DNA from 4 places in the Paenibacillus sp. FSL k6-2145 genome. Region 2 is predicted to be linked to each of the others. Evidence: predicted binding sites of a transcription regulator. Region 2 holds the regulator's gene; each other region holds the start of a gene.

What was found. The regulator Rex, encoded in region 2, represses fermentation and respiration genes when NADH is low (regulators of the CRP and FNR family bind a similar motif). The targets are predictions, from matches to a motif close to TTGTGAAATATTTCACAA.
Region 1: a site for Rex is predicted at 1,614-1,631, ahead of NZ043_RS06900 (formate/nitrite transporter family protein). Genes of this name have one in related genera too.
Region 3: a site for Rex is predicted at 2,498-2,515, ahead of adhE (bifunctional acetaldehyde-CoA/alcohol dehydrogenase). Genes of this name have one in related genera too.
Region 4: a site for Rex is predicted at 1,963-1,980, ahead of NZ043_RS24390 (cytochrome ubiquinol oxidase subunit I). Genes of this name have one in related genera too.

The regions. Positions count from the first base shown of each region.
Region 1 is NZ_CP150267.1:1,565,875-1,569,801, forward strand. It holds gene NZ043_RS06895 (molybdopterin oxidoreductase family protein) at 1-214, opposite strand, end outside; gene NZ043_RS06900 (formate/nitrite transporter family protein) at 655-1,506, opposite strand; gene NZ043_RS06905 (FAD-dependent oxidoreductase) at 1,882-3,243, opposite strand; gene NZ043_RS06910 (glutathione peroxidase) at 3,756-3,927, opposite strand, start outside.
Region 2 is NZ_CP150267.1:6,558,368-6,562,294, reverse strand. It holds gene dinG (ATP-dependent DNA helicase DinG) at 1-1,644, shown strand, start outside; gene NZ043_RS28955 (redox-sensing transcriptional repressor Rex) at 1,863-2,516, shown strand; gene NZ043_RS28950 (amidohydrolase) at 2,503-3,810, shown strand; gene NZ043_RS28945 (DUF5590 domain-containing protein) at 3,850-3,927, shown strand, end outside.
Region 3 is NZ_CP150267.1:6,789,929-6,793,855, forward strand. It holds gene adhE (bifunctional acetaldehyde-CoA/alcohol dehydrogenase) at 1-2,417, opposite strand, end outside; gene NZ043_RS30090 (Crp/Fnr family transcriptional regulator) at 2,848-3,564, shown strand; gene NZ043_RS30095 (hypothetical protein) at 3,652-3,927, opposite strand, start outside.
Region 4 is NZ_CP150267.1:5,503,943-5,507,869, forward strand. It holds gene NZ043_RS24380 (LysR family transcriptional regulator) at 1-163, opposite strand, end outside; gene NZ043_RS24385 (MFS transporter) at 275-1,669, shown strand; gene NZ043_RS24390 (cytochrome ubiquinol oxidase subunit I) at 2,058-3,422, shown strand; gene NZ043_RS24395 (cytochrome d ubiquinol oxidase subunit II) at 3,422-3,927, shown strand, end outside.

The DNA.
Region 1 (3,927 bases), 2.1 Mb from region 2:
CACGTTTCATCGGATATTGTAGACGCTCGGGGTGATACACCCGCTCAGTCATATTTCTGACTTTATTACAAATGGCTCCCTTGGTTATCGGATGATCCGGATTGCCTGCAACCTTCACAATTTTGCCATTCTCTTTATGTAATAACAGACCACAAGTGTCCGGACAGTCGAGCGGACACACCGCCGCAAATATACCATTCTCCTGATCGATCATCGTAAGGCTCCCCTCTTTAAAAGCTATCCCTATATCATATCTTCTTCGAGGTTATCGCGTAAAGAGAACAGTATGTTTTTGCTTCATATTCGCCGCTATAGCGGCTTCAAAATATTTTCAAAAAAATGTTTTGCCATTTGATTCAACTTCAGAATTCAGGGGTAAATTAAAAACAAGGCATTAGGCTAGTGTTTCCCCACTTCCTCCTCATGCCATATCATGGACCACTCCCGAAATTCGCCATGAACAGGTTTCGTTCCCCCGAACCTTGTCATGGCGAATTTATTTTGCGTTAAAATCCACAAGGACCCCATACCAAAAAACGATCCCTACCTGCTCCATCACAGCATATTCGCCATGAACCGAGCAAGACCAGAATCGTCTTCTCTTCTACATGAATGTTCCATTACCCATGTATACATACGTGTATATATGCCCCGCTACGCCTGCTTGCTCCACATCGCTCTGGCCTCCGTCTCCACAGCTTCGTTCGACGTGGCTACCTCCGGTTTCACTTTCGGCTCAGCTTGGCGCAGGTACACCACCCAATAGGCTGCAGCTACAAACAGAGCACCACCAGTCAGATTCCCGAGCCATACCGGAATGAAATTCATCACATATTGGCCCCACGAATAATGTCCTTCGAAGATTGCCGCCGGGATGAGGAACATATTGGCCACAACGTGCTGAAATCCAATGGCCACAAATGCCATCGTTGGAAACCAAATGCCCAGTACCTTGCCACTCATCGTATCCGATGCATAAGATAACCACACCGCCAGCGCGACCAGCCAGTTACAGCCGATGCCTGAGATAAAAGCCTGCAGGAATCCGTCATGCAGCTTGTGTCCAGCCATATCCACCACTTTGACCAGATATACACCCTCTCCGGTCAGACCAAGCACATGTCCAAACGCGTATGCGACAAACAAAGCTCCAACAAAGTTACCCATCGTTACTAAGGTTAGATTTTTCAACATATTACCTACGGATAACTTTCGAGCAATCGTCGCGAGTGGAACTGCCATCATATTTCCCGTTAGCAACTCGCCACCACCGATGAGTACCAAGATTAGTCCCACCGGGAACACTGCTGCACCAATCAGATTAACCAGACTTCCCCACTCAGCAGGAGCAGATGCAATTACCCGAATATCCAGTAGAAAACCCAGCGCAATAAAAGCCCCTGCCAGAAAACTAAGCACCAGTACAGAAGACACCGGATATTGAGCCTTCTTCATACCTGTTTGCGCCGTATATTGTGCAACCTCAAGAGGTGTTTTTGCTGCCATATCATTCATCCTCTCCTTCATTGTTCATCGTTTGGGAAAACGACCTAATTTCATTGTTTATGTGTTGAATGCCATATCTCAATTGTATATTGGTACAACGTGAAACTTTGTGTAAATTATCACAATGTTGTTCAAAAATATGCTTTAAGAGCGTCTTTAAATAGTTAAGTCAGCAAAAGTATAGTAAAGCCTTTTATAGCTAAAAAACCAAAAAAAAGACTGACGATATACTCGCCAGTCTTCTTTTTCCTTTATAATCGTCCGCCTTGTTTCGTAATCCTGGCAGTTATTGTACACCTCATATTTACGGATAAGCATGACTTATCTTTGTATGGCGTTTATCATGCTCGCTGTTCAACCATCTATTCTGCTTGCTTACACCATTGCTGGTGCTTTTACTTCTACCGGTGGCAGTGCTTGCAGACCAGCCGTGTTCAGGAAGTTCCATGGTTTGTTGTAATGTGGCTGGAAGAAGAAGTCGATGAAGGCCAGCTCATCTACGGTCATGTTGTTTTGGATGCAGACCGAGATCGTATTAATCGATTGGGTCAGATCAACCTGAGACATCACCTGTGCTCCAACGATCCGACGAGTAGCCTGCTCATATACCACTTTGAGCAACAGTTTCTCAGCCGTTGGCATAAACTCCGGACGATAGCTGTCTTCCAGTACGACAGATTCAACAATCAGACCTTCGTCAGCAGCAGACATTTCCGTCATTCCTGTACCTGCGATATTTTGCTCATAAATTTTGATACCGGATGTTCCTTGTGTGCCCATGTATGGTGTCGTAGGACGAACCAGGTTGCGGGCTACGAGTGTACCCATCCGTACGGCGTTGGTTGCCAGCGGAATGTAAGATGCTTTACCTGTTGGGTTGTAATGAATAGCACAGCTGTCACCTGCAGCGAAGACGTCTTTTTGACTCGTTTGCATATATTTATCCACGACGATTGCGCCGTTTGGCAGCATATCCACTTGGCCTTTAAGCAACTCTGTATTTGGACGGAAACCAATGCACAGAATAACCAGATCGGTTTCAAACTCTCCTTTGGACGTGATCACTTTAGTCACTTTGCCATTTTCACCAGTAAACTTCTGTACCGTTTGACCGAGAGCCAGCTTGATGCCACGCCCAGTCAACGTATCTTCGATCGCATCCGTGAATTCAGGGTCCAGGTATTTGTTCAAAATCCGGTCCACACTGTCGATCAGGGTAACTTCCTTACCGTTCATTTGGAAAGCTTCCACCAGCTCTACGCCGATATATCCTGCACCTACAACAGTAACACGTTTGGCATCTTTGGCTTTTTCAATAATCGTGTTGGAATGATTGTAGTTTTTGCAAAGTAAAATGTTATCCATCTCGATGCCTTCAAGCTTCGGAACGACAGGCCATGACCCCGTTGTCACGATCAGTTTGTCAAACGTATCTTCAAATTCTTCCCCAGTTTTCAGGTTTTTAGCCTGAAGGGTATGGCCCTTGGCATCTACTGCTGTTACTTCATGAAGCATCTTGGTCTCAACACCAAGCTCTGCCAATTGATTAGGCGAAGAATAGAACAAACCGTCAGGGTCTTTCACAACCCCACCTACGTAGAGCGCAATGCCACAAGATAGGAAGGAGATATTGTCATTGCGCTCATACACCGTGATGGTAGCATCCGGGTACAATTTGGCGGTATTTACGATGGCTGCGGTTCCTGCGTGTGTACATCCGATAACTGCGATTTTCATTAAAAGTTCCTCCTCGAAATATATAAATGAGTTTGAATATAACGTTATTTTGGTTGTGAAATATTTCACTTCTTATTCGAAACTGTGTATGTGATTTATTTCACTTTATACACTCATTATAATGTGATCTTTTTCACATTGCAATAGGTTGTGCAAATAAATTTTGTCGAAAGAGGTTATTTCCCTGTATTTAAGCCTTTCTTCCCTTCATTGTATTGATTTCATTGTCCCCGGATATGGGTCGGTTTATGCTATGTAATGGCTTCCTCAATCCCTGTATAAACGCAGTATGGACGTATAAAGTTAGAGTTCTCTCCCACATTCATCTTTTACTTGTACAACATAAATGCATTCCATTTCCGCTACAGTGTTAATTTTTAAATTGGTAAACGCTCACAAATTGCTCCTGAAGCCAACCCCTACCTGTGAAGAGAATGTAGCCACTCTATATAAAATAATCAAAGAAACCTATCCTTGCACATGCAAGGACAGGCTTCTCAAACGTTCATGTATTAACCGAGCAATTTCTCGATATCTGCAATCATTGTCTCCGGAGATTCTTTTGGTTCAACACGACCTACCACTTCACCTTCACGGTTAACAAGGAACTTGGTGAAGTTCCATTGGATATCGCTTGTTTCACCTACGCCAGGTTGTTGCTCCTTCAGGTATTGGAACAGGGGA
Region 2 (3,927 bases):
GAGACGGTACAGAGCGAATCCGAGTCCTGTCTGGGAAGATCATGTCCATGGTTCCGCAAATGTTTCTACCATCGTGCCAAACATGAGGCCGGGTTGTCTGATATTGTAATCACCAATCACTCCAAATTATTTACGGATGTGAAAGCCGCGCATCAGCTGCTGCCAGCCTATGAGAGTCTTGTGATCGATGAGGCACATCATCTGGAGGATGTCGCTGGTAAACATCTTGGAATGCATATGAAATATTTCACCTTGGTTCATACACTGACCCGCCTGTTTAAAGACAGTCGTAATGGTCAGCTGCCTATGCTTCGTTCCCAGTTATCCGGGCATGAAAATTCGGTTCAATGGGGCTCCATGGTGGATCAGATGTTCCCGCTGGCTGTTGAGGTCAAGGAACTGTGGGATCGTATGAGCGATGCCTTGTTCGGTTTGTTGCCTGAACGAAGTGATGCTTCACCGGGAGAGACGGGGCAATTTTCACTGCGTCTGAAAGCTTCTCAGAAACCTGCAAAATGGCAGGAGTTGCAGGATCTGGAGAACCAGATCTATGTGACTCTGGGCGATTTGGTTCGCAAAGGGGACAAATTGCTGCTTGAGGTGAAAGAGGATCAGGATGATTATCAATCGGATAGTCTGATCACGGACATTACAGGATTGCTGAAAGATCTGACCACATTGAAGGAGAATCTACGTTTCTTCATGCGTATGGATGATGCCAAAACGGTGTACTGGATGGAAGCCAGCGGTCAGTTCCGAAGTAAATCTCTTCAGCTGTATGCTGTACCTGTAGATGTCAGTGCACAACTTAAGGATTTATTTTTTGATAAAAAGAAAAGTGTTGTACTTACATCGGCTACGCTTTCGGTAGATAAGTCATTCCAGTTCATGATTGAACAACTTGGCTTGCAGGAAGCTTCCGAGAATAATCGGTTGTTAACTTCGATGCTGCCATCACCTTTCAACTATCGCGATCAGGCACTTCTGGTGATTCCGCGTGATTTCCCGAGTGTGAAGGGCAGTGTGGGTGATGCGCACTTTGTTAATATGCTGGTGCGATCACTCGCAGAGACGGCAATTGCCACGCGTGGACGCATGATGGTTCTGTTTACTTCATACAAGATGTTGCGACAGGTCTATGATCCGCTGAAGGAAGCACTGTCTGGTAACGACATCTCGTTGCTTGGGCAAGGCGTTGACAGTGGAAGCCGCTCCAAGCTGACTCGCAGGTTCCAAGATGCCAAAGCTACGGTACTTCTGGGTACAAGCAGCTTCTGGGAGGGTGTAGATATCCCGGGAGAGGCGCTAACCTGTCTCGCTATTGTGCGACTGCCTTTCCAGCCACCGAATCATCCGTTGGTGGAAGCCAAGAGTGAGCTGCTTCAGGAACAGAAGAAAAATCCGTTCATGAAACTGTCCGTGCCGCAAGCGGTCATTCGTTTCAAGCAGGGATTTGGCCGGTTGGTGCGTACAGCGAAGGACAGAGGAATTGTTATTGTTTATGATACACGGGTGATTGAAGCGTACTATGGTAAATTCTTTTTATATTCTTTACCTGGTCCCAAAATGGAACACATGCTCACGGAGCAGATGGTTCCACGAATTACCGAGTGGTTGGAAAAACCTGCTAATGAACAAAAATAATGGTTGTTTTGTTCGTTATATTATTGCATGACACTATCGTTTGGCGTTAAACTTTATTAGATATTTCCGTATCCGATTAAAGCAGTTGCACGTAAGAACTTATAACCTAAATTACAAGGAGCATTCTGTATAAAATGTCACGTTTATCTTTGAGTTTATACAGGATGCTCATCTTTTCATCTATTATTTTATCGTGGCCTTGGTAAGGGGGAGCAAGAATGAAATCGGATAAAATTTCGGAAGCGGTGGTACGCCGTCTGCCTGTATACTTGCGTTATTTGAACGAGTTGCATCAGCGTGAGGTGGCTACTGTTTCTTCTCAAGAGCTTGGACAGAGGCTGGATCTGAATCCGGCCCAAATTCGTAAAGACCTGGCTTACTTCGGTGATTTTGGTCGTAAAGGGATCGGGTATGATGTATCTTATTTGATTGAGAAAATTCGTCACATTCTCAAAATCGATCAGCAAATTAATGTAGCTCTGGTAGGCGCGGGTAATCTCGGTCAAGCCTTGTCCAACTACAACGCATATCTGAAAGACAACATGAAGATTGTTGCTGTATTTGATGCATATGGACCGAAAATTGGTAGCCAAATCAACAGTTTGACGGTAAAACCAATGAATGAATTGACGGAAGCGGTTAAAACGGAAAACATCCGCATCGGTATTATCACGGTTCCGGATACGGAAGCCCAAAATGTTGCGGATCAGCTTATTGAATCAGGAATTGAAGCGATCCTTAATTTTGCACCAACAATTCTAAAAACACCGCCGCATATCCGCATTCACCATGCTGACTTTACAACGGATCTGCTTAGTTTGGCCTATTACTTGGAGACTGGAAAGGACGACGAGGAAGATGACAACAAATAGATGGGTAATTCACAACGGCAAATTTGCCGTTAATGAAGGCGGCACAACATGGAACGTGGTTCAAGGATACATGGTTGTCGAGGATGACAAGATTGTGCATATTGGTGAGACATTGCCGGATGGAGACAAAAATTGTACCAAAGTGGATGGAAAAGGACTGTTCTTCCTGCCGGGTCTGATCAATACGCATGGTCATGCAGCAATGTCGTTGCTCAGAGGGCACGGAGACGATCTTGCGTTGCAAGTATGGTTGCAGGAAAAAATGTGGCCGATGGAAGCAAAAATGACTTCAGAAGATGTATATTGGGGAACTTCCCTGTCGGTGCTTGAAATGTTGAAAGGCGGAACTACAGCTTTCCTGGACATGTACGATCACATGGATCAAGTTGCCAAAGTTGTGGAGCAATCAGGCGTTAGAGCAGCACTGGCACGTGGTGTAATCGGGCTGTGCTCGGAAGAAGAGCAACTGCGGAAGCTGGAGGAGTCGGCAGCGTTTGCACGTGAGTGGAATGGACAGGCAGATGGTCGCATTACAACCGTAATCTCGCCACATGCACCATATACATGCCCTCCTGACTACATAGAGAAGCTTGTGCAGGTTGCGAACGACCTGAACCTTCCTCTCCATACACATATGTCTGAAACGCTTCGTGAAGTGGAGCAGAACGTGGCTGATTATGGACTGCGTCCTGTGGCACATCTGGAGAAACTGGGCTTTTTCTCCCGTCCATCCCTGGTTGCACATGCGGTGCATCTGAATGACGAAGAGATTGAAATTTTGGCCCGTCATGATGTGGCTGTATCCCATAACCCGGGAAGTAACCTGAAACTCGCTTCAGGTGTTGCGCGGGTTCCTGCGTTACTGAAAGCAGGAGTTACCGTGTCACTCGGAACAGACGGACCGGCAAGCAACAACAACCTGGATATGTTCGAGGAAATGAGACTGGCTGCATTGATCCACAAAGGTGTATCTGGTGACCCGACGGCAGTGCCAGCAGGCGAAGCGTTACTCCTCGGAACGTCATACGGTGCCAAATCCATCTTCTTGAACAATACCGGAGCACTCCAGGTTGGCATGAAGGCTGATTTTATCGCTTTGGACATTGAACAGGCACATTTCTATCCACATACAGACCTGATCTCGCATACCATCTACTCGGCTTCTGCCAAAGATGTAGAGCACGTATGGGTGGATGGAAAACAAGTGGTGAAACACGGCGAATGTCTGACGCTGGATGAAGAGCGCATTTTGCGTGAGTCTCAATTGGCATTTGATGGTCTGCTTGCTCGTTAATTGCAGGACAGAGCATCATAGGGAAAGGAAGTTCGGCTTTTGAAGAAAAAAAAGAAGTGGATATGGATTTCGCTGCTTGCACTGGTTCTGATTCTGTTTGGACTTCAGCGTTATTAC
Region 3 (3,927 bases), 230 kb from region 2:
CGAATCGCATTGATGAGACTGGTTACCCCTTCTTCTGTCGTACGTGCAGGCAATCCCAGAATCCGTGCGATTTCGGCATAACGCTCATCCGCTACAAAGTGCGAATATTTCGGGAACGATGCAAATTTGGTCGGTTTTTTCGCGTTGTAACGAATGACGTGTGGCATCAGAATGGCATTGGTGCGTCCGTGTGCGGTATGGTACTGACCGCCCCATTTGTGCGCCAAGCTGTGGTTAATGCCCAGGAATGCGTTGGCAAACGCCATACCAGCAATTGTGGAAGCATTATGCATTTTCTCACGTGCCAGTTTGTCGCCTTGCAGTGCCGATTGCTCCAGGTATTGGAATACCAGTTGGATTGCTTTGATCGCAAGTCCATCTGTGTAGTCATTTGCCATAACAGACACATATGCTTCAATCGCATGAGTCAGTACGTCCATACCTGTATCTGCAACAGCTGTTCTAGGCAGGGAGTATACGAATTCTGGATCAACAATGGCTACGTCTGGTGTCAGCTCATAGTCGGCCAATGGATATTTGGTGTTACCTTGATTTTTGTCTGTGATAACCGCGAACGATGTCACTTCAGAACCTGTACCGGATGTTGTTGGGATCGCTACAAATTTCGCTTTTACGCCGAGACGTGGATATTTGTAGATCCGTTTGCGGATATCCATGAATTTTTGTTTCAGATCGTTGAAGTCCGTGTCCGGATATTCATAGAACAACCACATAGCTTTGGCAGCATCCATCGGTGATCCACCGCCGAGTGCGATAATGCAGTCCGGTTGGAAGCGGCGCATCATTTCGGTTCCGCGGTCTACCGTTGTTGTCGATGGATCTGGCTCAACATCGGAGAATACTTCGATCGCTACTGGCATTTGGCGTTGACGCAGATAGTGTTCTACCTTTTCAACATATCCAAGTTTCACCATCATGGCATCCGTAATAATCGCCACACGTGTGATATCAGGCATTTTGGCAAGATACTGCGTTGCCCCTTTTTCGAAGTAGACTTTGTTTGGCACTTTGAACCATTGCATATTCACGGTACGGCGAGCCACCCTTTTCACATTGATTAAGTTCACAGCGGTTACGTTTGAAGAAGTCGAGTTACGTCCGTATGATCCGCATCCCAGTGTCAATGACGGCATGTTTGTGTTGTAGATATCCCCGATGGCACCGTGTGTGGATGGCGAGTTCACAATAATCCGTCCGGTTTGCAGACGATCTGCAAATTTGCCGATCACTTCTTCATTTGTGGAGTGGATAACCGAGGAGTGACCCATGCCGCCAAAAGCAACCACTTCTGCTGCACGCTCAATACCCTCTGCTGCCGTTTTAACTTTGTAACAAGCCAGTACCGGACTTAATTTCTCAGCCGACAATGGGAATTTGGTACCTACCCCTTCAATCTCGGCCACGAGAATTTTGGTGCCTGCTGGAACTTCAATACCGCACAATTTCGCAATGCTTACCGCAGATTGACCAACAATCGCCGGGTTCACAGCACATTTCTCGGCATTAATCGCACCTGCTGTCAATTTTGCTGCTTCATCTTTGTTAACAAAGTAACAGCCATTGGCTATCATTTTTTTCTTCACTTGATCGAAGATCGGTTCTTCAATGATGACCGCTTGTTCGGAAGCACAGATCATGCCGTTATCGAAAGATTTGGACAGGATCAAATCCGTCACTGCCTGATTGATATCAGCACTTTTCTCGATAAAGCAAGGAACGTTACCCGGTCCTACGCCCAGTGCAGGTTTACCACAGCTATACGCTGCACGTACCATTCCTGATCCGCCTGTTGCCAGAATGAGAGCCACATCATTGTGATTCATCAGTTCGTTTGTACGATCCATAGAAGGATCATCAATCCACTGAATACAATCCGCTGGTGCACCATGTTTCACAGCCGCTTCCAACAGGATTTTAGCAGCTTCCCGGCTACAATTCTGTGCAGATGGGTGGAAACCAAAGATGATTGGGTTACGCGTCTTGATGGAGATCAGTGCTTTAAACATCGTTGTTGATGTTGGATTCGTAACCGGGGTAATCCCCATAATAATACCGACCGGCTCCGCAATTTTCTGGAAGCTCTCATACTCGTTATCTTCAATCACACCTACGGTTTTGTCATACTTGATGCTGTGGTATACATATTCAGTTGCAAATATATTTTTGGTGATTTTATCCTCATATACTCCGCGGCCTGTTTCTTCTACGGCCATCTTGGCGAGCATCATGTGTTTATCCAGACCCGCAAGCGCCATCGCTTGCACAATCCGGTCAATCTGCTTCTGGTCCATCTTCATGAATGCGGCGTGTGCTTTATTCGCTTTGTCGATTAACGTTTGAATATACTGACCTGCTGTCGGTTCTTTTGCTGGGGCGACTTCGTTCTTTACAGCCATCTCCCTCATCCTCCTAAAGGTTCGTATTAGTTTGTCTCTCTCGTTTACATTCACATCGTAACATGACAATAAACTTAATTATGTGATTTTTTTCACAAAGTATAACAAATTTAATTTAAGTTTTGTAGTGTCCTTCATACGACCATTTTCACTTCCTATTTAAAATATAGGGCTGTAAAATTCATCCTCTCCATTAAAAGTGAATTTTATCACAATGTTTGAAATTTCGTCATTTTTGCCCCCTTTACTTCCCCCTCAAACGGTAAGATTAGGTATATACTGAACTTAAAAATTGAACCACCGCAATTTGTACCGTCCTTCCTCCCGGCCGAGATGACCCTGATCAGGACGGCAACGGTTTGCGGCGAACCTCGGAGGCTACTGCTTACTACAGAAGGTCGTCCGATGGACATAAAGGGGAGATAGACTTATGAGAGAACTAACAACTGTACTGGAAAAGCGCGGTAATACCAACTGTTTCTCGGAAGCAAATTTCAACCATCTGCTGGTTACCATGAAAGATAGAACTTATCCGGAAGGTACACATCTGTACTGGGAAGGCGACATCTCTGACAAACTTTATTATATGAAACGGGGTCGTGCCCAGATCACCAAATCCACGGATGAAGGCAAGGAACTGATCATGTACATGTATCAATCCGGTGATATGATTGGCCAGGCTGATCCCTTCTTTGGCTCTAAACACAGCTTCTCAGCGGAAGTGCTGGAGGATAGTGAGATTGGTGTACTGGAGCATAAAGACTTGGAGATGTTAATCTGCCAGCATTGTGACTTTGCGATCGACTTTATGAAATGGATGGGCATCCACCACCGGTTGACACAGACCAAATTCCGGGATCTCATGTTATATGGCAAACCGGGTGCACTCTGCTCCACCCTCATTCGGTTGTCGAATTCGTATGGTGAGCCTCATGGGGAGCATGTCATTATTCACAAAAAAATCACCCACACGGACCTGTCCAATATGATTGGAGCCACACGTGAAAGTGTAAACCGCATGTTAAGCGATCTGCGTAAGAAAGATGCGATTGAATATGACAATGGCATGATTGTTATCAAAGATCTGAAGATGCTGCAAGGGATCTGTCACTGTGAACTTTGCCCGAACGAGATCTGTCGTATTTAATATTTGAATATGTTAATCGGATATTGCTTATATATTATAATGAAAAAAGCCCAGTTCTCTAAAAAGAGATTGGGCTTCTTGGTATACTTAGGATGCATTGGTCAATTCAAGCTTTACCGCATCACGTGGATTCAATTTCATGTCCAGACCATTTTCCATTAATTCTTTGTCATTCACCATAATGACCCACCGCTCATTCATACGAGGTGTGACATTCTCGACCGAAACGACAAATTTGTTATTCTCCGACATTCTTACAATGCCGCTGGACTTCAACACATCACGAACTGTGCACTCTTGAACGTAGACGCCGGCATATTGACGATTAAGGGTTGGCATAATGTTTCCACCGCTAACCTTGAG
Region 4 (3,927 bases), 1.1 Mb from region 2:
GCTTTCTCCCGATTCGATCAAATAAAGGGACTCCAAGGTCGTCCTCTAATCGTTGTATCGTTTTGCTCAGGGAGGATTGCGTGACATGAAGCTTTCCCGCAGCTTCCGTAACATGTTCGCATCGGGCCACCGTCAGGAAATATTTTAGTTGAAGAAGTTCCATTTGCACCATTCCTTCATTCCTTCTAGTTCATCAAATCATAACATATAATGCGTTGGAATAAATGAATACGTTCAAGTAAGATAACAGCAGAAGAGAGAGAGAGGTGCACCAATGAACGTTCGAAATAAAGGATTGATGTTAGCTGTTGGACTTGGAATTATGTTGAATCCGTTGAATTCCTCCATGATTTCGGTGGCAATCTCCAGGCTACAACAAGTGTATCAACTTAATTTTACAGCCGTTTCGTGGATTATTTTATCATTTTACATTGCCAGTGCTGTCGCTCAACCCGTTATGGGCAAGTGTAGTGATTTGTTTGGCCGCAGGAAGATCTTCCTCATGGGTCTTGTTATTGTTTTTGTATCGTCCATGCTAGCTCCGTGGTCTCCCAGTTTTTCGTGGCTCATCGTATTCCGGATCGTTCAATCGATTGGCACAAGCATGATGGTGGCCGTTGGAATGGCGATTGTCAGAATGAACGTGACTGAAAAACAAGCCTCCGCCTTGTCCACCTTGGCTATATTCCTTTCAGGAGCGGCTGCAGTTGGACCTTTTGTTGGTGGAGTATTGATTCATTGGTGGGACTGGCAGAGCATATTCTTCGTTAATATTCCGTTTGTCATGGCAAGCTTTTGGTTCGCCTGGAAAACAATCCCGAAGGACGAGCAATCTCCGTCTATCTCTGGTCACATGTCCATTCGGCAATGGCTTGCGTTAATTGACGCACCAGGTATCCTGATGTTTACGGTAGCTTTGGTGACTCTGCTCATCGGTTTACTTTCAGTAAGTTCCACAGGAGATATTTCAACATGGCATCTGCTGACAGGGGGGATCGGGTTAATCGTACTCGTCATGTTCATCCGACATGAATTAAAAGCAGGCACGCCTTTTATCCCTCTGCGCACGTTTGCCTCATATCCCGAGATGACTTGGGTGAATGTGCAATACATGCTGGTGAACATCCTGTTTTACGCACTTTTTTTTGGAGTTCCTACGTTTTTGAAGCAGGTACGTCATCTCAATGAAGTTCATACAGGAATGAGCATGCTAGCTTTGGGGTTATGTTCAGTCATTATTGCACCGATCGCAGGGCGCTGGATTGACAGATCAGGATCACGGCCAGCTCTAATCGTATCCGCTTCTTTAATGACATTTGGCTCTATATTGATCGTTATTATGAACGAAACTTCTCCAATCTTCATTGTCATTGTTGCCTTAGCTTTATTTGGAATAAGTAACGGCCTAAACGCGGTCGGCATGCAAGCAGCTCTGTTCAAAAGCACACCCAAAGAAATGATCGGAGTCGCATCGGGTATTTTTAATACATCACGCTACCTGGGAACCATCTTATCGTCGTTATTAATTGGGATTGTCATGGGGGATACATTCAATGTGACAGGATTTCAGATGCTTGGAATCATCCTTACGATATTAGCTGCATCACTGATCATCATGAGCGTACATCGCGAAGCAGGTGCGGAGAGTCCGGAGCAAGTAAGCAAGTAAAATAGCGAATCTGCCGTGCAATAGCACGTTTACACCCAATGAATCAATAGCTCCATTGGGTGTATTTTTTGTTTTTCACCAAGTTGTCAGAAAGAGTTGATCCTTTCTTGAACGTTTAGGGTAGAAGACGTGTCTTTGATTGAATTAGGTAAAAATAAAGATATAATAATTTTGATTAATAGGCTTGGTTAGTACTTTAAGTGCATCAATATCAGATTTTAATAGGCATCCAATGCTGGAGCCAACAGGAGTAAACGCAATAAAGGTGTGGCAAGATATCGTCATACCTAACTTTGTGAAATTTTTCGCAACTCTGCATTGAGCTTGGCCGAAGCTGATATTGAATGTTAAAAAAATGAACAGAGTTTGAAAGGAGGCAACACAAAGAATGGCTATTGATACGGTGTTATGGAGCAGGCTAGTGACTGGTTTGACGCTGGGATTCCACGTGATTTTTGCAACGCTGGGTGTCGGTGTACCTTTGATGATTGCTATTGCAGAGTTCATCGGCATTCGGAAGAAGGATCACCATTACATACTTATGGCAAAGAGGTGGTCACGAGGGTTTGTCATTTCTGTCGCGGTAGGTGTCGTGACAGGCACAGCGATATCACTGCAGTTGGCCTTGGTATGGCCGAATTTTATGAAGCTGGCTGGGAATGTCATTGCACTGCCACTATTTATGGAAGTGTTCGCATTCTTTTTTGAAGCGATATTCCTGGGCATTTATCTGTACACGTGGGATCGGTTCAAAAATCCGTATATCCACTGGTTGCTGACTATTCCGATTGTCGCCGGGGCAGGCATGTCTGCTGTTTTTATTACAACAGTGAACGGATTCATGAACCAGCCTGAAGGTTTTGTCATGGAAGCAGGTCAATTCATGGCAGTGAACCCCGTGCAAGCGATGTTGAATACGGCGACGTTCTCCAAAGTATTCCATGTATTAAGCTCGGCTTATCTGACAGGAGCTGCTCTGTTAGCCGGAATAGCAGCCTTTGCGATGCTGAGAAAAGGAGTGTCGGCCTACCACAAAAAAGGCTTGAATCTCATGATGGCCGTTGTGCTGGTATTCAGTTTATTAAATTCTTTAGCTGGAGATGTGTCTGCCAAGTTTTTGGCTGAGCATCAGCCGGAGAAGCTCGCAGCTGCCGAGTGGCATTTCGAGACGGAAAGCGGAGCGGATTTGATTTTTTTGGGATGGCTGAATGCAGAACATGAAATTATAGGCGCTCTTCATTTGCCGAAACTGCTCAGTTTCCTTGCCTTTGGAGACTTTAACGCCGAGGTTACCGGGCTGAATGAATTTCCACCAGATGAACACCCGCCCTTACTTGTGCATTATTTGTTTGATCTAATGGCTGGAATTGGATTTGCTCTACTTGCTATATCAAGTCTGTACTTCCTGTTTGTGTTTTGGAAGAAACGTAATCAGTTTAACAAGTGGATGCTTCGTATGGTTGCACTTAGTGCACCGCTTGCTTTTCTGGCTGTTGAAATGGGCTGGTTCTATGCAGAGATCGGGCGGCAGCCATGGATCATCCGAGGTTATATGCGAGTGGAAGAGGCTGCTACTTCTTCACCGAGTGTAAGAATTTTATTTTTCGTCTTCTTGCTTCTATACATCGTGCTCGGCGTCATCTGTGTTCTCGTATTGAGACGTCTGTTCAATAATAATCCTGCGGAGCTTGAGATGGAGAAATGGTTGGAACAGAAGCATGATCAATCAGCCAAGAAAGGGGATCAGGCCTGATGAGTTATGAATTGATTGGTATATCCGTACTCTGGCTGTTCTTGTACGGCTATCTTATTGTAGCTTCTATTGATTTTGGAGCAGGTTTCTTCGCCTTTTATGCACGCCTGACAAAGCAGGATCACCTGATTAATCGTCTGATCTCCCGTTATCTATCACCGGTCTGGGAGATCACCAATGTATTTTTTGTCTTTTTCTATATTGGCATCGTTGGATTCTTTCCGGATACTGCTTACTATTATGGCTCCGCGCTGCTTGTTCCGGGAAGTATTGCCGTCATTTTACTTGCTATTCGTGGGTCGTTCTATGCTTTCGAGAATTATGGTTCCAAAAATAACGTCGTATATCTGTTTTTATACGGGGCTACCGGGTTGCTTATTCCAGCGTCATTGTCAGTGGCACTGACCCTCTCAGAAGGTGGCTTTATTTTGAAGCAAGGGGATACCGTTTCCCTGGATTACTGGGCGCTGTTTACGAATCCATTATCGTGGAGCATCGTTGGTCT